Magnetofaba australis IT-1: one gene and its partner. The protein of the gene in region 1 interacts with the protein of each later gene in a pairwise test. Links are inferred from orthologs where the notes say so. Each region holds a gene or a part of one and is shown on either strand. Other genes may lie near its edges. The genes, in order: dnaE and dnaQ.

Region 1 (16,890 bases):
TTTCCGCGCCGCCATTCGCACCTTTCAGCTGAGCGAAAACAATCCCAAGTTGGAAGCCGACGCCCAGGCGCGCGACCTGGAGTTGAGTCTGTATCAAGAGGTCGATTCGCTGCTGGCGCGTCTGCGTAAGATTCATCAGGACGCTATCTCAGGGCTGGAGGATCTGCTGCGCGCGCGCCAGAGCGAGCTGGAGGCCGCGCCGCTGGTGTTGCAGGCGCCTGCGCCCAAATTCCAAGACTACCGCGGCATCGGACTGGCGCTGATGGCGCTGCTGGCGCTGGGGGTGTGGGGGCTGCTGGATTGGATGACCGCCGCGCCGCTCAAACGCATGGCTACGGCGCTGCGCGAGCGGGCTGCGCAGATGCGTGCGGATGGCGAGGCTGACGCCGTGGCGTCGCTTGACGGACTTGATGAGTTCGCCGCGGTTGAACAGGGTGTTGAGCAGGTGTTGGCGGGCGCTGCGCGCAGTGCTGAGGAGATTCAAACTCTGCGTGCGCAGGTGGAGAGTCTGGGCCAGCGCGCCGAACGCGACGCCACCAGCGGGTTGCGTCATCTCAATGGTTTGCGCGCATGGTTTGATGCGCGCGTAGCGGCTGCGGTGGATGCCAGCGCTCCAGTATTGGACGCAGCGCAGGAGCCGGATCTGGATGCGCCAGCGACGGCGCCGAATCCTGCGCCGTCGCTGGCGCGGGTGTTTGTCATCGAGCCGGTTGAGTGGGACAAGTTGGAGGCGTTGTATGGCCCCCAAGCGGCCCTGGATCTGCGCCAGCGCATGAGCGAGCGGCTGGAGAAGGCGTTGGGCGCCAATGGCGCGGCGGCGCAGTGGGGCGCCCATGGTTTCGTCGCTGCGTTGTGCGACCCCACGGACGCGGACCCGCACACGCAGGCGCAGGCCGAGGCTGGGCGCATCTTTGCGGCGTTCGAGAAGCCCTTTACCGTGCGCGCGTTCGGCGTGGTGTTGCGTCTGCGCATGGGGGTGGCCATCGCTGCGGATGGCGAGTCGCTGGACGCGCCGTTACGCCGCGCCTGGCAGGCGTTGACCCAGGCGGCGCCGCAACAGAGTGTGGCGCTGTACGACCCGACCCAGGATCCGGCGCGTCAGGGCCTGTCCGAGCGCATGACGCAACTGCGCGAAGGGGTGCTGCGGCGCGAGTTGCGTCTCTACTTCCAGCCCATTGTGGACCTCAACCGTCAAGGGGTTGGCGAAGTCGAGGCGCTGCTGCGCTGGGAGCATCCTGAGCAGGGCGTGTTGGAGCCGGGCGAATTGATCCCCTGGGCGGAGCAGACCGGCGTGATTCGCGAAGTCACCCAATGGGCGCTGTCGGAGGCGGCGTCACGGCTGGTGAAGTGGGGGCACTCCGGCGTGAGTCTGGATATCGCCATGAACCTGTCTCAGCGCGATCTGGCCGATCCCAATTTTCCCGAACGTTTGGGACGTCTGTTGAGCGAACATCAGATCTCCCCACGGCAGTTGACCTTTGATATTCCCGCCGAAGCAGCGTTCAACCCGCACCTGAATCTGGAGCAGGCGCTGGATGGTTTGCGCCGTGTGGGCGTTGGACTGGCGCTGGACAACATCGGCCGCGGCGCGCAGCCGTGGGAGGCGTACTCACGTTGGCCACTGCGGCAGATCAAAACCGCGCCGGAGACCTTTGCCGCTCTCAATGACGCCGCCGGACATGAAGCCGCCATGCAGGCCATGGCGGCGTTTGGCCGCCATCTGGGCGCGCCGGCGGTGGCTAAGGGCATCGAGGATCGTCTCACCCTGGAGTTGGCGCGCAAAATGGGTTTCGAGGCGTTCCAGGGCTTCTTTATCAGTCCGCCGGTGGATGCGGTGGCCCTGCTCACCTGGATGCGCGAATCCCCCTGGAGCGGCGCCGCGTTTGGTTCCGGCGGGCGCAAACTCTCTTCCACCAGCAGCCGTGCGCAGTCAGCTCCGCAAGAGCCGCAGCAATCCGCGCCGCAATCGGCCAATCTCCCCACTGAAGGCTCCTGATCTCTCCCGCCTGGCGGGGGAGCCCCCCGCCGTCCGATCCCGCTTTGCTGCGCCTCGGCAGTTTCTTCCGGGGCGCGGCAACTCCTGTCCTTCGCTCGAGTTCTCCGGCCTTCGAATGTATCCCAGTGTATCCCGCATAATTATAACTTGTTGAATTTTCATGTTCTGATTTATTTATATTCACAATTATGAGTTGGCGCGATTCTCGCAGAATTGCAATCGAACCTATTTCAGAGCGCCCTGGTCCCGCCGTGGCGCGGCGAACTGAGCGCGGTGAAGAGGAGAGGTTGTTATGGGGATTGTGCTGGATCCGAAGATGCTGGCGCAGCAGGCGAAATTGATTAGCGAAGCGCGGGTGCGCCATCGTTCCGACTTGGCCTCGCGTCTACAGACTTCGCGATTTTTGTCCAATTTGGATTTGGTGCAAAAATTGACGGAGTACCGCGATGAGAGTCAACGTCTGTCGCGCATCTATGATTTGCATCGACGGCTTTCCGAGTCGCTGGACCTTGCCGGCATGTTGCAGGCGTTCTCGCTGTGGCTGCATCCGATGTTCGCCCATGAAATGGTGGGCTACCGCCATGCCGGTCAGAAACGCAGTCATCTGTGCTGTTCATCCCATGGCCCGCATCGGCAGACCATGGAAGAGGCTGCGCACTTTTTGCTCGCTGACCCGCAACGACGCACTGGCCCTGGGCAGATCGACGCCGTGGGGCTGGAGTACTGCTTTGTGCGGCTGGATGAGCCCATCGGCTTGGAGCGCTTTTTGATCATTCATCCGCCGTTGATGGCGACATTGCCGGATGAGTGCAGCGCCACGTTGCTTGCCGCTATTCATGAACTGCGCGGCCCGCTGGAGCGCGCGCTTGCGTATGAGGATCTGTATGATCAGGCGCGTCTGGATGCCCTGACCGGGTTGGTCAACCGCCGTGTGTTCGAGGAGCGTTTGCGTCAGGAGTTGGCCAATGCGGAACGCTATGGCCACCCGCTCTGCCTAGCCTATCTGGATCTGGACCACTTCAAAGCGGTCAATGACCGTCTGGGGCATGCCGAGGGGGACGCCGCATTGCTGTCGGTGTCGCGCGCATTGACCGAGAAAGTGCGCCATTCTGACTGTTTGGCGCGGGTGGGCGGCGATGAGTTTGCGCTGATTCTACCCAACACCGACCTGCGCAATGGGCGCATGCTCATGGAGCGTCTGTGTGAGGCTGTGGGCGCGCTGGGCATTCAAGCGCCTGATGCGCCGCCGCTGGGGGTGAGCATCGGCGTGACCATGTGGCGGCAGGGGCTGTCGTTGGCGACCTGGCGTGAGCAGACCGATGAGGCGCTCTACCGCGCCAAGGAGCAGGGGCGCAATCGAGTGTGCATTTAGCAATATATAGGCGGCAAGAGAGCACTGTTCTTGCCGGGAGATACGCCCAACTGATGTGTCAGGGTCCGCATAAATTGGGCGTTTAGACGAAGCCGCGCGATGCAAGTCGCGCGGCTTCTGTTATATTTCGTCATAAATAAACAAAGTTCAATGCAAAAGAATATTTATCAGGGAAGCTTATATATAAATCTGATAGAGTCATCGCCCGTAACTCCGCCGGGTGTTTGTTCGACTATTTTGTCGGACGGCGCGTCCTTTCATCGGCGAGCATTCATTGTCCCATCCAATATTGCTCCCTTCGTCTTTGTTAAGGTTTTGCGTCCAGCTCGATTCATCCTGATTTGTTTATGGAAAGGCCAGATCATGAACATGCATTGGCTGCGGATGTTCTCCATTCGCGCACGCCTGTCGTTCCTCATCGCCGTGGCGCTGGTTTCCATTGGCGTCGTTGGCGTCGTCTCCATCCTTTCCCAACGCACTATGCTGCTTGATGACCGCGAAGCCATCGTCAAAGGGCAGGTTGAGAGCGTGCACAGTCAGTTTGAAGAGCTGCACGCCCGCGCCGAAAGGGGTGAATTCAGCATGGAGGAGGCGCGTAATAGCGCCCACGCCGTGATCAACGCCATTCGTTACAATGACGGCAACTACCTGTGGGTCAATGATTTCGACGCCAACATGGTCACCCATCCCATCAAACCGGAATTGAATGGGAAGGATTTGAGCGGCGCCAAGGATCCCAACGGCGTTCCTCTGTTTATTGAGTTCGCCAAGCAGGCCAAAGTCGAACCGGGGTTTGTGCGCTATCAGTGGCCCAAGCCAGGCCATAAAAAGCCGGTGGATAAGATCTCGTTCGTCAAAGGGTTTGCGCCGTGGGGCTGGGTGATTGGCAGCGGCGTCTATCTGGATGATGTGGACGCCTATCTGGAATCGGCCATGTGGTCGTTCCTGGGGGCGATGATCGGGGTGGCGGCGTTTATGTTGGCGGTCGCCTGGGCGCTGAGTCGCAGCATTATCTATCCGTTGGAGATGCTGATCGGCATCGCCAACGCCATTGCTCGTGGCGATCTGACTGTGCGTCTGCCACAGTGCCGCAATGAATTGGGACGACTGGCGGGCGCTTTTTCCGAGATGATTCAATCACTGCGCGACATGTTTACCCAACTGGCCGACAACGCCGGACGGTTGGATGACAATGCTGCGCAACTGCAACAGGCCGCGACGGGGTTGGCCGCCAGCAGTGAGCAGATGACCGCGCAGACGCGGCAGATTGATCAAAGCGCCGAGCAGGTCTCAGAAGAGTTGAGCCAGAGCGTGGAGCGCGCCAGCGACGTGGCCAAGCGCCTGGATGTGGTGAGTTTGGCTGCGCAGGAGGCCAATCAGAATATCTCCCAGGTATCCGCCGCCGCCGAACAGGCCAGCGCCAATCTGAACGCTGTGGCCAGCGCTTCGGAGCAGGCCGCCACTGGCATGACCCATGTGCGCGAAGCCGCCACCCGCAGCGGCGCGCGTCTGCTGGAGGCGGGCCGCGCGGTGAAAGAGATGGGCGGCGCGTTTATCCAGATTCGTCAGCAATGTGAATCCGCCTCCGGGCGCGCCAATCAAGCCAGTGAAGAGACGGTGCGCAGCAGTCAGGTGGTGTCGGATCTGGCCGCTGCGGCGCAGCAGATCGGTCAGGTGGTGTCGATGATCAACAGCATCGCCGACCAGACCAATATGCTTGCCCTCAACGCCGCCATTGAGGCGGCGGGGGCAGGCGAAGCGGGCAAAGGTTTCGCCGTGGTGGCCAACGAGGTGAAGGATCTGGCGCGCCAAACCTCGGAAGCGACCAGTATGATCGCCACCCAGATTCAAGAGATTCAGCACAAGAGTCAGGGCGTGCGCACGCAGATGGAGCAGGTGACCGAGGCCATCGGCGAGTTGAGCCAGAGCAACCGGGAGATTCTGGACGCCATTGAGGGGCAGAGCGATAGTCTCAACCAACTCAATGCGACCATGACGGCGGTTTCGGAGGAGTCGCAGGAGGTGGTGCGACGCGCCACCGAGGCGGCCAGCGGCATCGAAGAGGTGAACCGTAACGTCAGCGAGATCTCCACCGGTATCAGCGAGGTGACGCGCAATGTGGCGCAAGCGGCCAAGGGGGTCAACGCCATGGCCAGCGACGCAGGCGAGGTGTCCCGCGCCAACCGCGCCACCACAGAGGATGTGTCGCGATCAGCGCAGAGTGTGGAAGGGGTGGCCGACAGCGTTGGCGAGTTGACCGACGCCGCCGAGCAGGTTAACGGCATCGGCCATACTCTGACGGACAAGGCGGCAGCGATGAACCAGATTGCCGCCACCCTCAAGCAGCAGATTGCGCGTTTTCAGCTTTAACAACAGAATAAATCAAAAGCAAAACTGCACAGAACGAGCAATGTTTGCGTGAGGTAAGTTAGGCTTGCGCTGACTATTTGCCGCCGACTGGTCGGCGGCGGGGCCTGGGGGCTGCGCCCCCAGCGGGGTTTGGGGCTGCGCCCCACGATTTGGCAGGATTGCCAAATCGGACTCGCGTTGCGAGCCCGAAGGGTGAGGGCCAAGGATGGCCCGAATCACGGTTTGGTCGTTGGGAGTTCGAGGGCAAAGCCCTCGACATCTTTCATCGCCAAAATCGCTCATGTTCAATTTTGAATTTGATTGAGTATAGATAGGCCGCCCGAGCTTGCGCGCGGGCGGCCAAAAAGAGAGCAATCCAAAGGCGTATCGCGTTACAGCGATGCGCCTTTTTGTTTCAGCAGCGCCGCCAGTTTGGGAATGTCGTTGGCGCCCAGAGCCTCTTCCACCGCCAATTTGACCCCCAGCGCGCTCTCCACGCTCATCACCAGAGTGAGATGTTGCAGCGAGTCCCAAGTCAGCGCCGCGCCGTTATCCAGAGCGTTCGCCACACTGTCGACGGGACAGCCGAGGGCGGTGGAAACGGCGTTAAAAAAGGCGTCGCGTTGGGCGCTCATGGTTGGGGCTCCTGCATGGGGTGAATGTGATCCGGGGCGGCCAGGTTCGACTCGCTCAGAGCCAGGCGCCAGAGCTGCGTATTGTCCGCCTGGGTTTCGTGCAATGTAAAGCCGTGGCGTGGATAAAACTCCGCCGCCGGGGCGTTTTTGGGGGTAGGGATGAACAGTCCCTCCAGCTGCGCCGCGCCACGGGCGTCGGCCCAGGCGGCGGCTTCCGCCAGCAGCGCGGTCTCCAGGCCGCGACCCAACACCCGGCAGCTCATCAGGAAGGTGTCGATGCGCACCCGGTCGCGGGCGTGGTGATGGGCGATGCACAACGCGGTTAGACCGTTATCGCCGAACTTGTCCGCCGCGCGCAGAATCAACAGCGCGTAGTCGGGGCTCTCCAGCATGCCGCGCAGGGCGGTTTCCGGGTGGCGGCGGGTGGTGAGGTTGAACTGATTGGTCTTATGGATCAACTCCAGCGCGCGGGGGAAGCTCACCTCATCCACGGCGGTGATGGCCGCCTGCACGTGCAGCCGCTGAAGATATTCATCCATGGAGACCGCTTGCGCCTGCAACTCCTTGCGCTGCGCCTGGGCTTGGTACATCGCGCCGCGTTGGCGGTCCTCACGGGTGAAGGTGAGCTTGTCGAACGCGCCGCAGCGCATCAGCGCATCGACATATTGCGAAGGGTCAGCGGGGGCCTCAATGGTGAGAACCTGCGGCAGCGCGGCGCGCATCTGCGCCCGCTCGGCGGGATTGTCATCAAAGAAGACCAGCGCATCCACGCCGATATTCAGCTCCTGGGCGATGGCGGCGAGATTTTGCGGTTTGGGCTCCCAGTTGATGCGCAGCGCGGCAATGTGTTCGCGGCGGATGAGCATATCCGGGTGGGTATCGATGGCGGCTTCGGCGTCTTCGGGATTGTTCTTACTGGCCACCGCCAGGATCACGCCGCGGTCATACAGGGAGAGAATCGCCTTGTGGAACTCCTGGAACGCCAATCCCGCGCCGCTCTGGCCCAGTTTGATCCCCGCCAACCCATCTTCGCCGATGACGCCGCCCCACAGGGTGTTGTCCAGATCCAGCACCAGACACTTCTTGCTCACCCCGCGCGCGGCGCGCAGTAGGGTGGCGGTGTGACGGGCGAGAAGGGGCATTAATTCGCTTGAGAGCGGCGCGCGCGCCAGTTGCCACATCTGGGCGTTGCGCGCATTGGCGTAGCCCACCATAGAGCAGGCGCGCTCCAGGTCCACAATGTACACATCAGGAATTTGTCGCGCGGCGTCGGCCAGCAGCCAGTTAAGGCGGGTGATGGCGGCGTCCTGGCCATCGGGTCGCATCGCCTCCAGCACCCCCAGCATGGGGTGGGCCGGGCGCGGGAAGTTGGTCAGCAGAATGGGCGCGGCGCTGCGTTGGCGGAAGCTCTGAATCGCGCCCATGAGTTCGGAGATGGCGGCGTCGGCGTGCTGCTCAACCTGCTCCTGGGTCAGGCGTAGATAGCGTTCGCACAGGGGCTGGCAGACCGTCTCCAGCTGCAGCGAAAGAAACAGCGCATCGCAGTTGGCGAGAGCCTCGGCCTCATCGGCGCTGGGGGCGATGAGGGTTTGATGCACGGCGTTGAACGGCCCCACATGCCAGGAGCCGGCAAACCCTTCCCGGGCCAGCTCCACCGCCAGATAGGGCAGCCACGGCTGCACGGTGATATCGGCCAGGAAGCCGATTTTGACCGGCGCCAGGTCGCTGCGCCCGGCCAGGGTGCGGGCGGCCTGCTGGTAGCGCATGGGCGAGGGGTCGGCGTCCAGCTCGCGCCACAGGGCGACGAGCTCTTCATCAGATGTGGAGGAAATGGCGTTCATGGCCCACTGTGTTGAAAAGTCCGAATCCGACAGAGGTGCGGACAGAAGCGCGAAACTGGACAGGTGGAAAATCGCGACATTTCCTGGCGCGAAGATTTGTTGATACGCAAATCGCAAGCGATTTGCTGGGCGGGGTCTGGGTTCCGCGACCCCAGCGGGTCGAGGAGGGCGCCCCACGGTTTGGCTTTTGATCTTCAGGGGAGTTTGAGGGCACAGCCCTCAACATCTTAAAACATCCACATCAGTATATCCTGAGCAAAAGCCCGCACAGAATAAAGCTTTCCCACCCGTCAAGCCACCCATTCCGTATACAGATTGTCGAACGTGGGCAGGGGATCGACATCACTCTTGGCCAATTTGACGATGGGATCGTCGGCGACGCGGGACAGCAGCGGGGCGATGGTGGGGTAGAGGCGCGTTTCGATCAGGCTGTAGGCGGCGCGATCACGCAGCAGAAAGTGACGCTTGAGGCGATTGAGATAGCGCAGGAACAGCGCCGGGTCGCTGACGTAGTGAATCACCAGACAGGGCAGGCGCACGTCGAAACGTCCGGTGCGGGTGTACATCACATGGCACAGATTATCGCGACGGCCCACCCCCACATGGCGGCAGTTGAGATAGGAGTCCTTGCCGCGATGGGCGTTGAAGATCTCTAGCGCTTGATCGGAGAGGCCACGGGCGATGGCGTCGGGGTCGGTGGTCAGATAGCCCCATCCGGGCAAGCCGATGTGGGGGATGATGCGCACCTGCGGATCCAGCCGGGTGAAGCCAAGCCAGGTGAACACCTTTTCGGCGGTCTCGTTGGCCGAGGTGTTGAGAAACGCGTAGCCGGGCTGGGCGATGATCGCCTGCAGCAGCCCTAAGCTCTGCGGGCGATAGGCGTCATCCACCACCCAGGTGGTGACGTTGCAGATGCGGCGCTCCTGGCCGTTGATGATGCGGCGGGCGTAGAGGGCGCCGAACAGGCCGACGATGCGCCCCGCTTCCGTTTGCAGCATGAAGCCGTTGTTGGGCTTTTCCGGGTCCCAGTGGTGACGAAACGCGGCGATGCAGGCGGCGTTGCCCAGCTGCGGCAACTGCTTGGCGCGGATGTAGTCGCAGGCGTCGGAGAGATCGAAGTCGGTGATGGGCTTGATCTGCGCCGGGGGCGGCGCCGGAGTTGGAGTCACGGTTGGCGTCGGCTCGGCAGTCTGGTTCATAAGGCGTGTCCCAAGGCGGCCAGCATGGCGTCCATGCCTGGTTCCGTGACCGGGGTGAATGTCTGCACAAGATTCTCCCGCGCCTGCTGCAACTCGGTCTCAAACTGCGTTTGCGGCATCTGCTCAAAGTGGGCGATGGCGGCCTGCAAGCTGGCGGCGTCGCCTGCGGCGCGATGCAGATAGGGGGCCTGGAACAGTGGATCATTCTCCAGGGTTTCGTTGATGCGCAGATGGATCACCGGCAGCCCCAGCGCCACCGCGTTCATCACCGCGGTGGAGCCGACGTAAAGGGCGGCGTCGGCTTGCAGAATCGCTTGATTGAGATCCTTGGGCTCGCTGGCGCCGAAGGGGCCGTCCGCAGTGAGCGCGACGCCAGACTTCTGCGCCAACTGTTCGGTGGGCAGGTCGACGGGGTGGCCGCGCAGTAAAATGCGCACGCTGGGGATTTCGCGGGCGATGGCGTCCAGCAGCCGAACGGCATCGATGCTGTGGGCCAAGCCATCCATCAGGGCGATGAGTGTGCGAATTTTTCTCGGCGGGGCGGCGCGTTGGGGCGTGATGCCCGACAGATCCGGCCCACGCAGCGCACAGCCGGCGCGAGCCCAGGCGCGATCATGGGCGCCGAGGGTCAGGAAGGTGCGCCGCGCTTCTGGTCCGGTGCAGAACATCACCCCCGGCGCCGGACGGTGGCGACGCTCCTCCTCGGCCACATAGTTCTTCAGGTGCGACGGCAGCACCGCGCAGTGCAGGAAGCCCAGGCTGGGGCGTTTCTGCTGCGCGCAGAGCCGGTTCCACGCCTTCTCCCACGGATTGTTCTCATACAGCATCACCACCCCGGCCAGAGGGTTCCAACGCAACGCGCGGCGGGCGGCGGCTTCGGTCATATAGCAGAACTGCTTGTGCACCACCGCCTCACGGCGTAGATCCCAGCGCGTCAGGGCGCGCAGATCCACCCCAGCCAGACCGGGCGGCATTTGAGGAATGCGAATGCGGGTGAAAAAGGCCCGCGCGGCGGAAGTCAGCAGATCCCACGGGGTGAGAAAATCGCCCACCGAGGCCACGGTGATGTCGCCCACGCGACGGGCGGCGGCGGTGGAGCCGTCGGCGTCGTGAATGATGCCGCCGATCACCAGCGTCTTCAGGCCGCGCTGCTGGGCGTGATGAGGCAGGGGGCCCAGATAGGCGTCGCTGTAGCGGCCCGCTTCGGCGCTGCGATTGAGCGGTCCGGCGTGGAGTAGGGTGAGCGACAGCAGGTCATGGTCGCGCAGCGCCTCAGAGGGCAGCGGCGCACGGCGCGCGGCGCGGAGAATCGCCCAGTGGCGCAGCAGCTCCAGGATGCAATGGAGCAGGGGTTTAAAGCGCAAAATCAGCGCCTGACGCAACCAGTGCAGGCGAGCGCGGGGGGCGATCTTCACCCGCCAGCCGTGGCGGCGGGCGATGGCGGCGATCATGCGGGCGTCGAAGGGGTCGCTCACCGCGCTGGCCAACTGGGTTGCGCCGCCCGGGGTGGCCAGCAGGGCGTCCCAGCGGGCGGCGAGGGTGAGTTTGTCCAGAATCAGCGAGCGAAAGCGATCCCGCGAAGCCATCCAGGTATAGAACCAAGCGGGGTTGTGCGGATTGGCGGCGGTCAGGTCAGCCGACAGCTTGAGGGTGGCCTCCCGCGCCATGTGCGCGCGCTCGGCGTCCAGCCGCGGCAGCGGCAGCTCCTGGCCCGACGGCGCCTCGCCGGGGTAGGCGGGCGGACGCACGATCAGCACATCCGCAGGCGCCTGAGTGGGGTGGGCGCGCAGCCACAGCGTGCGGGGAGTCTCCAGCAACGCCCTTAGTTCTCCAGCACCTGACCCAAGGCCATGTACTTGTCAAAGCGTTGCTGCGCCAGCCCTTCGGGGGAGTATTGATCCAGGTCGCTCAAGCCGCCGAGAATCTGCCGCTTGAGATAGATGGCGGCGGCCTTGGGATCGCGGTGGGCGCCGCCGGTGGGCTCGGCGATGATGCCGTCGATGACGCCCAGCTCGCGGATCTCATCGGCGGTCAGGCGCATCGCCTCGGCGGCGCGCGGCGCTTCGGCGGCGTCTTTCCACAGGATCGAAGCGCAGCCTTCGGGGGAGATTACCGAGTAGATGGCGTACTGCATCATGTAGACGCGGTTGCCCATGCCGATGGCCAGCGCGCCGCCGGAGCCGCCTTCGCCGATCACCACGCAGATCATGGGTACGGTCAATTGCGCCATCTCCTTGAGATTGCGCGCAATGGCTTCGGCCTGGCCGCGCTGCTCGGCGCCCTTGCCGGGGTAGGCGCCCTGGGTGTCGATGAGGCAGATGATGGGCAGACGGAACTTCTCGGCCATTTTCATCAGGCGCAGCGCCTTGCGGTAGCCTTCCGGTCGCGGCATGCCGAAGTTACGCTCCACCTTCTCCTTGGTGCCGCGCCCCTTCTCCTGGCCGATGACCATGACGTCGCGGCCATCGATGCGGGCCAGACCGCCGATGATGGCTTTGTCGTCGGCAAAGGCGCGATCGCCATGCAGCTCGCGGAAGTCGTCGAACACCATCTCCAGGTAGTCGCTGGTGTAGGGGCGATCCGGATGGCGGGAGAGCAGGGTCTTCTGCCAGGGGGAGAGCTTGGCGAAGATATCCTCGGTCAGACCGCGCGCCTTCTCCTCCAGCAGGGTGATCTCCTGGGCGATGTTCAGATCGGCGTTGGCCGAGGAGAGATGGCGCAGCTCATCCACCTTGGCCATCAATTCGCCAATGGGACGCTCAAATTCCAAAAAGTTGCGGGAGGCCATAAGCCGCAAGCTCCTCGCTGAAGGCGGACGCAAGGTCGCCGAATGGTTTGTTCTGGTGACCGACTAAAATAGCGCGCCTGGGCCCGGCTGTGAAGGGAAGATGGCGTCTAATGCGCATTTCACGGCGGGCTTTTCGACACGGCCCGCCGCGAAAGCGCCAATTTTTCCCACCTGGCGGTTACTTCTTGCTCTTGAGGGCGTTCTGTAGCGCTTGTCCAGCCATGCCGCCGCCCATGGCGCCCATCTGACCGCCCATCTGCTTATCCATACCCAGGGCGCCGCTGGCCGCCGAACCGGCGATGGAGCCCGCCTGAGAACCCACTTGGGCGCCGGAGATGGACACGCCGCCGGTGGTGACCGCCTGACCCGCCGCGCCGCCCAGCACCTGGCCGGTCTGGCGTCCGGCGTTGGAGCCGCCGGTGACATAAGCGCCCGCCGCGCCGCCAGCGGCCGCGCCCATCTGCTGACCCATGCCGCCAGACGCGGCCTGGGTGGCGCTGTTGACCGCCGAAGTCGCCGTGGCCGTGGTTTTGGCGGCGGCTTTGGCGGTGGGAGCAGCCTGGGTCCCTTGCAATAGCTGTTGCGCCGTTCCGGCGGCGGAGAGGGCGTCGCTCAGACCACTGGCGGCGGCGGGGGCGGCGCACAGCAGCAACAGGCTGGTGGCGGCGATGGCGGAAGCGGAAATAGCGCGCATGGGGATACCCTTTAGGCAAAAATAGTCGTGCGGCGCAGCCTTGTGCTGCGTCGGGCGCGATGGCGTCAATCCCCCTTATGCGCGCATTTCTCTATTGGCGCAAGGAGCTGACCGAGCGAAAACGCGCCGAGTCTGGCCCAAACTGCCGAATCAGCGCGTCCAGCAGGGCGTCGGAGGGCTGTACGCGGAAGTTGGGCCCCAGCGCCAGCCCCACCTTGGCGGATTCGCTGCGCACCCACAGCGCCACCTGACACCCGGCGTTGGATTGGTGCTCGGTAAGCAGCGCCTCCAGATCCGCCATGGTTTTCTCGCTCAGGGCGGTGGCGGGGGTCTCCAGACGCAACTCCTGACACTTCTGGCTGCGGAAGGTCTCCAGCGCGCGCACCCGTTCGGTGGTGATTTTGGGCTCTTCGCCATCGGTCTCCATGGCGCCGATGATCACCACCGGGTCGTCGGACTCCAAGATTTCGCGGCTGCTGTTGTAGGTGTCGGGGAACACCACCCCCTCCACCTGGCCATACATATCCTCCAGAGTGAAGAACATCATGCGGTCGCCCTTGCGGGTGCGGTGCAGTTTGCGCTCGGCCAGCACGCCACAGATCGCCACCGGGATGCGACCCTCCTCATCGCGTGGCTGCTGATAGGCGTTCTCGTGCTTCTCCTTCAGCGTGGCGATGTTGTCCAGGCCGTAGTCGGTCAACTCCTCCTCGTAGCGTTTGAGGGGGTGGCTGGAGATGTAGAAGCCCAGCGCCGCCTTCTCTTGATTCAGACGCTCCTCTTCCGACCACTCCGGCGCTTCGGGCGGACGCCACGCGGCGCCGAAGGCGTCGTCGTCGTCGCCATCCTCCTCGACGTCGTCGAACAGGTTCATCACGCCGTGCTTCTGATCCTCCTGGTGGCGCGCGCCCATGCTCATGGCTTCCGGCAAGCCCAGCATCAGGGCGTGGCGATTGCCCTCGCACAGGGCGTCGCAGGCCCCGGCCTTGATCAGGTTCTCCAGCATGCGTTTGTTCAGGCCGCCCGCTTCGGCGCGGCGACACAGATCCAGCAGGCTCTCAAACGGGCCGCCCTCACTGCGCGCCTTGACCACCGACTCCATGGCCGCCTCGCCCACGTTCTTGATCGCCGCCAGACCGTAGCGCACGCCCAGCGCGCCGTCGTCGGTCTCCTCCACGGCGAAATCCACCTGCGAGTGGTTGACGTCTGGCGGCAGCACCGGGATGCCCAGATCGCGACATTCGCGAATGAAGTTCATCACCTTGTCGGTGTTCTGCATGTCCGCCGTGAGGGTGGCGGTCATGAACGCCTCTTTATGGTGGGCCTTGAGCCAGGCGGTCTGGTAGGAGACCAGCGCGTAGGCCGCCGAGTGCGACTTGTTGAAGCCATAACCGGCGAACTTCTCCATCAGGTCGAAGATGTACTCGGCTTTGCCGGTATTGATCTCCAGCGTCTTGGCCCCCTCCATGAAGATCTCGCGCTGACGCGCCATCTCTTCGGGCTTCTTTTTGCCCATGGCGCGGCGCAGCAGGTCCGCGCCGCCCAGAGTGTACCCGGCCAGGACCTGGGCGATCTTCATCACCTGCTCCTGGTAGAGGATCACGCCGTAGGTCTCTTTGAGAATGGGCTCCAGTTGGGGCAGGGGGTACTCCACCTGGGTGCGGCCATGCTTGCGATTGATGAAATCATCCACCATGCCCGAGCCCAGCGGGCCGGGGCGGTAGAGCGCCACCAGCGCGACGATGTCCTCAAAGGTGTCCGGCGCGAGCTTCTTGAGGATGTCGCGCATGCCGGAGGATTCCAACTGGAACACCCCGCGCGTCTTGCCGTCCTGCAGCAGCTTGTAGGCGGCGCGGTCGTCGATATCGATGTGGGCGATGTCGATGGGCTCTTCGCCGTGGACGGCGCTGCGGCCATTGATGATCTTGATGGCGTTGTCGATCACCGTCAGGGTCTTCAGGCCGAGGAAGTCGAATTTGACCAGTCCGGCCTTCTCCACGTCGGACATGTTGAACTGCGTCACCGGCATGGGCGAGCGCGGATCGCGATACAGCGGCACGGTGTCGGTGAGCGGTCCGTTGGAGATCACCACCCCGGCGGCGTGGGTGCCGCACGAGCGCGGCGAGCCCTCCAGCGCCAGCGCCATCTCCATCAGTTGACGCACCTCCGGCTCGTCGTCCATCAGATAGCGCAGGCGCTCCTCCTGGGCGATGGCCTCGGAGAGCTTGATGCCCAGCACGTTGGGGATCAGCTTGGCGATCTTGTCCACGCGGCCATAGGGCATCTCCATCACCCGCCCCATATCGCGCACCACCGCCTTGGCCTGCATGGTGCCGAAGGTGATGATCTGCGCCACGCGATCGGCGCCGTACTTCTCCTGTACGTAGTGGATCACCTCTTCGCGGCGATCCATGCAGAAGTCGACGTCGAAGTCGGGCATGCTCACCCGCTCGGGGTTCAAAAAGCGTTCGAACAGCAGGGTGTAGCGGATGGGGTCCAGGTCGGTGATCTCCAGCGCCCACGCCACCAACGAACCGGCGCCGGAGCCGCGTCCCGGTCCCACCGGGATATCCTGGCGCTTGGCCCACTTGATGAAGTCCGACACGATGAGGAAGTAGCCGGGAAAGCCCATCTGCACGATGATGCCCAGCTCATAGTCCAACCGCTCCCAGTAGCGTTTTGCCACCTCGGCGCGCTGCTCTTCTTCAATGTGCTCCAGGGCGCGATTGTCCAGCCGTTTCTGCAAGCCGACTTTGCACTCGTGGGTGAGCCAGGAGACCAGATCCTCCCCTTCCGGGAGTTCGAAGTCCGGCAGCATGGGCTTGCCCAGTTGCAATTGCAGATTGCAGCGTTGGGCGGCCAGCAGGGTGTTGTGGATCGCTTCGGGGACGTCGGCGAATTTCTGCGCCATCTCCTCGGGGCTGGCGAAGTGGTGGCCTTTGCTTATGCGCTGCCTTTTCTCCGCATACAGCGTGCTGGTATCGCCGACGCAGAACAGGGCGTCCTGGGCCGGTTGATCGTCGGGGTCCATGTAGTGGACCTCGTTGCTGGCGATGAGCGGCAGATTCAGCTCATAAGCCAACTCCATGGCGGCCTGGTTGTAGGTTTCGTCGTCACGCTCGCCACAGCGTTGCAGCTCGATATGGAAATTGGGCGCTTCGCCATCGCGGCCAAACAGCGTCGCCAACTGGTCGGCCAGGGCGCGCGCCTCCTCCAACTTGCCCGCCAGCAGCAGACGCCCCACGCCGCCCTTCTTGCCGCCGGACAGGCAGAGCAAACCGGCGGCGTTTTCACGCAGTTGCGCCATGTCGATGCGCGGTTTGCCGTGGCTCCCCTCCAGGTGGCCCAGGGAGATCAATCGCATCAGGCTGCGCCAGCCAATCAGATCGCGGCACAGCAGCACCAGTTGGTCGCGGGTCTCCTGATCGGGGCGGGTATTCTTGTCGCTATGGTCCGGCACCAGATAGAGCTGTGCGCCCAGGATCGGTTTGAGTCCCGCTTTCAGGCAGTCGCTGTAGAAGGGGATGGCGGCGAACAGGTTGCCATGGTCGGTGAGCGCCAGTGCGGGCATGCGCTGCTCCTTGGCGCGGGCGATGAGCGCTTTGGGGCGGGTGGTGGCGTCCAGCAGCGAGTAGCCGGTGTGGACATGCAGGTGTACGAATCCAGCATGGGCCATGATGAGCGGTTTCCGTTGCAGCAAGGTGGCGACGAGCGAAAAAAAATCCGCCCAAATGGCGGCTGGCGATAGTATAGAACATGACGCGCGCGGCGCCATCCCCATCAACGCGCTTTGGCAAACCCTAGGCGGAATGCGGGTTGCAGCGGTGTGACGAGAAGAAAAAATTGACGTGGCCAAAAAAAGTTTGTGTCTGACCAAAGCGCGGTGTATAGTGTCGATCCGTTTCGGATGAAGCGGAAAAATTTGGGGCGTTAGCTCAGTTGGTAGAGCAAGTGACTTTTAATCACTGGGTCGTAGGTTCGACTCCTACACGCCTCACCATTTAGATACAAAGAACCCC
Region 2 (5,099 bases), on another replicon or contig:
AACGCCACCGGGCCGCTGTTTGGCGAGAAAATGCTTACCCCCCACGGCCAGCCCGGCGCGTGGGAGGCCGAGGCGTTGGCGAGCCTGGGTGGCGAGGCGTTGATGGCGCAGTTGGTCGCCATGCGCATGGAGGGGCAGCGCCGCGCGCTGCGGGTGGTTCCCAAGGATCTGTGCATCGACTGGGAGGGGCGCGACGCGCTGTTCACCTTTGAATTGCCCAAAGGCGCTTATGCGACCACACTGTTACGGGAATTCATGGGAGAACTGGCTTGATGTGGGCGAGTGCGTCAAAATTAACGCACTGTCCGTCGCACTGGTTCTTTGACTGCACAATCCGAGGCGCCGATGTCTGAAGAGGTCTCCCTGCCGGGTTTAACCGTTGAACTGTTCGCCATCGCCATGGAGGCGCGACGGGAGAACCAACGTTTGCGCGATCAACTGAGTCAGCGTGAGGCGGAGTTGGTCGCCACCCGGCGCGCCCTGGCGGAAGTGCGCGAAAAGCAGACCCCCTTGCCCGACAAAGCCGAGTTGACCGAGTTGTGGGTGGAGGAGTGGCGCGAACAGATTCAACCGGATCTGGAGCGCCGCTGCGAACAGGCCGCCATGCGATTGGTGGCGCAGCGCATCGTGCGCGCGTTGGAGGGCAAAGAGGATCCCCATTGCGCCCACCTATTGGCCGCGCTCAAGCGGCTGGCCAACGTGAGATAAACTCGCAAAGCCCCGCCATTGCTGGCGCGCAGGGCGGTCATTGCGTTATGCTGTTGCGCTTTGAGTCGGCTGAAACCGCCCGGATAACACGCACTATTGCGTTATACTGTTACGCTTTGAGCAGGCTGAAACCGCCTGGATAACACGCACTATTGCGTTATACTGTTGCGCTTTGAGCGGGCTGAAACCGCCTGGATAACACTCACTTTTTCGTTCCCAAAGGAGCGCCGTTTATGGGCATCATGCAGTCGATTGGCGTGCTGCTGACCTTCGTGTTGCAGATCTACTTCTGGATGATTTTGATCCGCGTGCTGATGTCGTGGATCAATCCCGACCCGTATAACCCCATCGTGCAGTTTCTGGTGCGCGCCACCGACCCGGTGCTGGAGCCGTGCCGCCGCATTCTGCCCCCCATCGGCGGCCTGGATCTGTCGCCCATGTTGGCGCTGTTCGCGGTGTCGATGCTCTCCAATGTGATTCGCGGGCTCTTCTCCGGCGGCGACGTGGGCGGCACGATGTTCGCGCTGGGTCTGCAGCTGTTGGGATTTGTGCACATCGCCCTGACCCTCTACATGCTGCTGCTGTTGGCGCGCGGCGGGGTCAACATCTATCTGTGGATGCGCTATCGCCAAGGGCGGGCGTCGATGCTGGATCTGCGTCAGCCGCTCAACCGTTTCCTGTTCCAGGCCACCGAGCCGGTGACGCGGCGTCTGCGCGGGTTCACCCCCACGGTGTTTGGACTGGATATCACCCCCATCGTGGCGGCGCTGCTCACCGTGCTGTTGTTGACCCTGCTCGAGGGGCTGATGAACGGCGGCGCCGCCGTGGCCATGGGCAGTGGCGGCGGCATGGGCCACATGAGCTATTGATGGGGTCTGACGGCGCACAATGGAGCGATGACGGGGCGCTGATTCTGACGGTGCGCGCACAGCCGCGCGCCTCCAAGGAGCGGGTGATGGGCTGGCATGGCCAGCAGATTAAAATCGCCCTCAACGCGCCGCCGGTGGATGGCGCGGCCAATCAGGCGCTGTGTCACTTCCTGGCCAAGCAGTTGGGCGTCTCCAAAGGCGCCGCAGCGGTGATCAGCGGTGAAAAATCCCGTGAAAAGCGGGTGCGCATCGACGGCGTCAGCACAGCGGACTGGGAGACGTTTGTACAGCGTTGGGGCTTGTGAGTCTGCGAAAAATGGGGGGAGAGGAAAGATGCTGGGGCTTCGCCCCAGACCCCGACCAGGGCGCCGCCCTGGACCCTTGTGAGTTGCTCCGGGCTTCGCTTTCGCTAGGTTCTAAACATCAAACTCAGCACCTTCGATGCCGTTATGTTTCAAAAACAAATATAGTCACTAGCATTCAAAAGTGAACAGATGGGCGCCGGAAGATATCGAGGGCTTCGCCCTCGAGCTCCCCAACACCCAAACCGTGGGCGTTGCCCACACCCGCTGGGGGCGCAGCCCCCAGACCCCGCCGCCGACCAGTCGGCGGCCAATAGTCAGCGCAAGCTCGACCGATATCACGCAAACACTTAAGCACTCTGACTTTGTGTCATTCCGGCTTCAAAAGGTTATATGAAGTTTGGACTAAACTCAACGTTATGTCGTGACGGTATAAAATGGCGGAATCAGAAGAAAAACAACCACAACGACTCATCGTGCTGGATACCGAGACCACCGGCTTCGATCCCCGCGAAGGGCATCGCATCGTCGAGATCGGCTGTGTGGAGTTGGTCAATCTGCGCAAGGGCGAAGAGCGTCAGTGGTACATCAATCCCGACCGCGCCATCCCCGAGGAGTCCACCAAAGTCCATGGCATCACCGACGAGATGGTGGCCGGGTGTCCCAAATTCGCCGAGATCGCGCGGGACTTCCTCAAGTTCATCGGCGACGACCAGTTGGTGATCCACAACGCGGCGTTCGACATGAACTTCCTCAACGCCGAGTTGGGCAAGCTCAAGCCCAAGAAGAAGCCGTTGCCCATGGATCGCGCCATCGACACCATTCCGCTGGCGCGGCGCAAGGTGGGCGGGGCCGGTTCAGTGAGTCTGGACGCGCTGTGTAAACGCTTTGGCGTGGACAACTCCGCGCGGGAGTTCCACGGCGCGCTGCTGGACGCCCATTTGTTGGCGGAAGTCTATATTGAGCTGACCGGCGGCAACCAATTCGCGCTGGATCTGGCCGCCAGCGACGCCGCGCGCGCCCAGGCTGCGGAGTCCGCCCAAGCCAGCGCCATCGCCCCGGCATCGGGGCAGACGGCGCGGCCTGCGCGCCAATGGGCGCTCAGCGCCGAGACCGTGGCCGCCCATGACGCCTATCTGGATTTTCTTGATGGTGAGGCGGGTCACGCCATCTGGCGCGCGCCAGACGCGTAATGAAAGCGATGTGTCCGGCCAATAAAACGCCTTAGTTGAGACGCCCAAAGTTCAAGCTATAGCGAGTCAAAACCAGAACTGCACAGAACGGCCAATGTTTGCGTGATATAGATTGAACTTGCGCTGACTATTGGCCGCCGACTGGTCGGCGGCGGGGTCTGGGGGCCGCGCCCCCAGCGGGTGTGGGCGCTGCACACACCCGCTTAAGGGTCACAGACCCTATGACGATTTGGCAGGATTGCCAAATCGGACTCGTGCAGCGAGCCCGCAGGGTGAGGGCCATGGATGGCCCGAATCAATCCCGACAAATTTCCATTGGAAATTTGTCCCATAGTCAGCACAGGCTGAATCAACGTCATGCAAACATTGAGCGCTTTGGATTTGTGTCATTCTGGATTCAAGCGGCTATATCTCTACTTCGCCGCCAATTCGGCCCAGGCTGCGGCCACGTCAGCGGAGTCAGGGGCGATGGAGCCCGCCAGTTGCAAGAACTCCTGCGCCTGGTTCTGCTGGCCTTTGGCGGCGGATTTACGCGCCAACGCCAGATAGCTGGAGACAATCCGCGTTAACCCCGCCTGCGCCTGATCATTGCCGGGGCTGAGGAACAGCACGCGCCGATAGCGGGTGAGGGCGTTATTGCCTTCCGGCTTGGTCAAACGCATAGCCTGCACGTCCTCATCGGCCTGCTGCAACAGCTTGGCGATCTCCGCTTTGCGCGCCTGCCGCAGATCCGGCGTCATGGCCGCCGTAGGGGGCGGGGTCAACGGCGCAATCTCGGTGGGCTCTTCCGGCGCCATAGGCTCCAGCTTGGCGAGGTGATCATCGTTGTCAGCGGTTTTGGCAATCTCCGGGGCGGTGGGCTGAGCGTTCTGCGCCGCGTGTTGCGGCTCTTTATCGGCCATGCTCGGCTGCGTGTTGTCGGTAGTCCACAGATAGGCCACCACCACGCCGATAATCCCCACTGCGGTGACCACAGCGGCCAACACAAGGCGCAACCGACGATTCATGGCGTCGCGGTCCATATGCGCCATGGCGGAATCCAGATCCGGCGGCAAATTGCGATGCGGGTCCAGGGAAAAGGAGGGTTGATCCAACTCCTGGGTGCGAATAACCGGCGGTTTAACACTGGGCGCAGGAGCCGGTTCCGGCGCGATCACCGGCGGCGGCGCAGGACGTTCTGGCTGCGAATCCGGCACAGTCTGCATGGCGTCGTCAGCAGTTTCAGACGCTTCGTCAGCCGATTCAGAAGGCGCAGAGGCTTGGGTGTCGGTTTCAACGGCGGGCGTCTCGGCGGCTTGAGCCGGGGGCGCGGCTTCAGGCTGAGTCGTCGGTGCTTGGTTCTCCGCAGGAGCTTCAGCGGTTGCGCGCGGTTCCGTCGCGTCCTGCTCAACAGCCTGAGGTTGCTCCTCTAAGGGAGTGGGTTCAGCAGGCGTGGGTTCTGGTGTGACGGACTCAGGTTGACTGATCGATTCGGCAGCAGGCTCCGTCGCAGGGGCGGGAGCGGGGGGATTTTCCACCGCTTCCAACAGAGCCGCCAGCGCCTCGGCGCGGGTGTTCAGGCCTCGCGCCTCCTGCCAGGCGCCCAAACGGGCGTGCAGGTCGCCAGGCAGAGCCAGCGTCACACTGTTGGCGGAGTCGGCGTAGCGACGTTGGCGGATCGCCGCCGCCAGCCGCGAACGGTCGGCCTTGTCCACATTGTCATCGACCCACTGCTCTAATACCTCGACATCAGATCCGGGCTGTTCAACGCCTTCGTCCATTGGCGCATTGAGACGCCGAAACGCCGCCTTGGCGCGTTGCGTGGCGGTGAGGCGATCGTCCCGCAGCTTCTTGTCCAGATAACGATGTACGCGGGCGTAATTTTCCGGGGTGACCAACTGCTTTTTGCGCGCCATGATGCCAACTTTCCGACGATATTGCGCCGCCTGAGCGGCTTGAAAATCAATCCGGCATAGGATACGCAAAAATAACGCCAGGAAAAGGCCTCATCAGGCTATCTGGAATCAAAGTCGGTGGAATTGTCGCCG

The links.
Region 2: the proteins of dnaE (region 1) and dnaQ interact in binary tests that used the Escherichia coli proteins (3 or more experiments, as listed by UniProt). The link is inferred for Magnetofaba australis IT-1 from one-to-one orthologs.

The regions. Positions count from the first base shown.
Region 1 is NZ_LVJN01000011.1:1,445-18,334, reverse strand. The notes cover bases 12,766-16,890. They hold dnaE (DNA polymerase III subunit alpha), read right to left. Parts: upstream 16,548-16,890; coding sequence 12,966-16,547; downstream 12,766-12,965. Other genes in these bases: MAIT1_RS00835 (hypothetical protein), read right to left, coding at 12,766-12,874. Also shown: MAIT1_RS00875 (GGDEF domain-containing phosphodiesterase), read left to right, coding at 1-1,996; MAIT1_RS00870 (GGDEF domain-containing protein), read left to right, coding at 2,289-3,368; MAIT1_RS00865 (cache domain-containing protein), read left to right, coding at 3,732-5,738; MAIT1_RS00860 (acyl carrier protein), read right to left, coding at 6,110-6,352; MAIT1_RS00855 (HAD-IIIC family phosphatase), read right to left, coding at 6,349-8,193; MAIT1_RS00850 (hypothetical protein), read right to left, coding at 8,484-9,392; MAIT1_RS00845 (hypothetical protein), read right to left, coding at 9,389-11,209; accA (acetyl-CoA carboxylase carboxyl transferase subunit alpha), read right to left, coding at 11,215-12,180; more of MAIT1_RS00835, read right to left, coding at 12,359-12,765. UniProt on the Escherichia coli protein: DNA polymerase III is a complex, multichain enzyme responsible for most of the replicative synthesis in bacteria. This DNA polymerase also exhibits 3' to 5' exonuclease activity. The alpha chain is the DNA polymerase catalytic subunit.
Region 2 is NZ_LVJN01000021.1:572,457-577,555, reverse strand. Bases 1,309-4,194 are described here. They hold dnaQ (DNA polymerase III subunit epsilon), read left to right. Parts: upstream 1,309-2,316; coding sequence 2,317-3,072; downstream 3,073-4,194. Other genes in these bases: MAIT1_RS21145 (hypothetical protein), read right to left, coding at 3,486-4,194; MAIT1_RS21155 (DUF167 domain-containing protein), read left to right, coding at 1,577-1,882; MAIT1_RS21160 (YggT family protein), read left to right, coding at 1,309-1,577. Outside these bases: tRNA pseudouridine(13) synthase TruD, read left to right, coding at 1-273; MAIT1_RS21165 (hypothetical protein), read left to right, coding at 346-708; more of MAIT1_RS21160, read left to right, coding at 942-1,308; more of MAIT1_RS21145, read right to left, coding at 4,195-4,967. UniProt on the Escherichia coli protein: DNA polymerase III is a complex, multichain enzyme responsible for most of the replicative synthesis in bacteria. The epsilon subunit contain the editing function and is a proofreading 3'-5' exonuclease.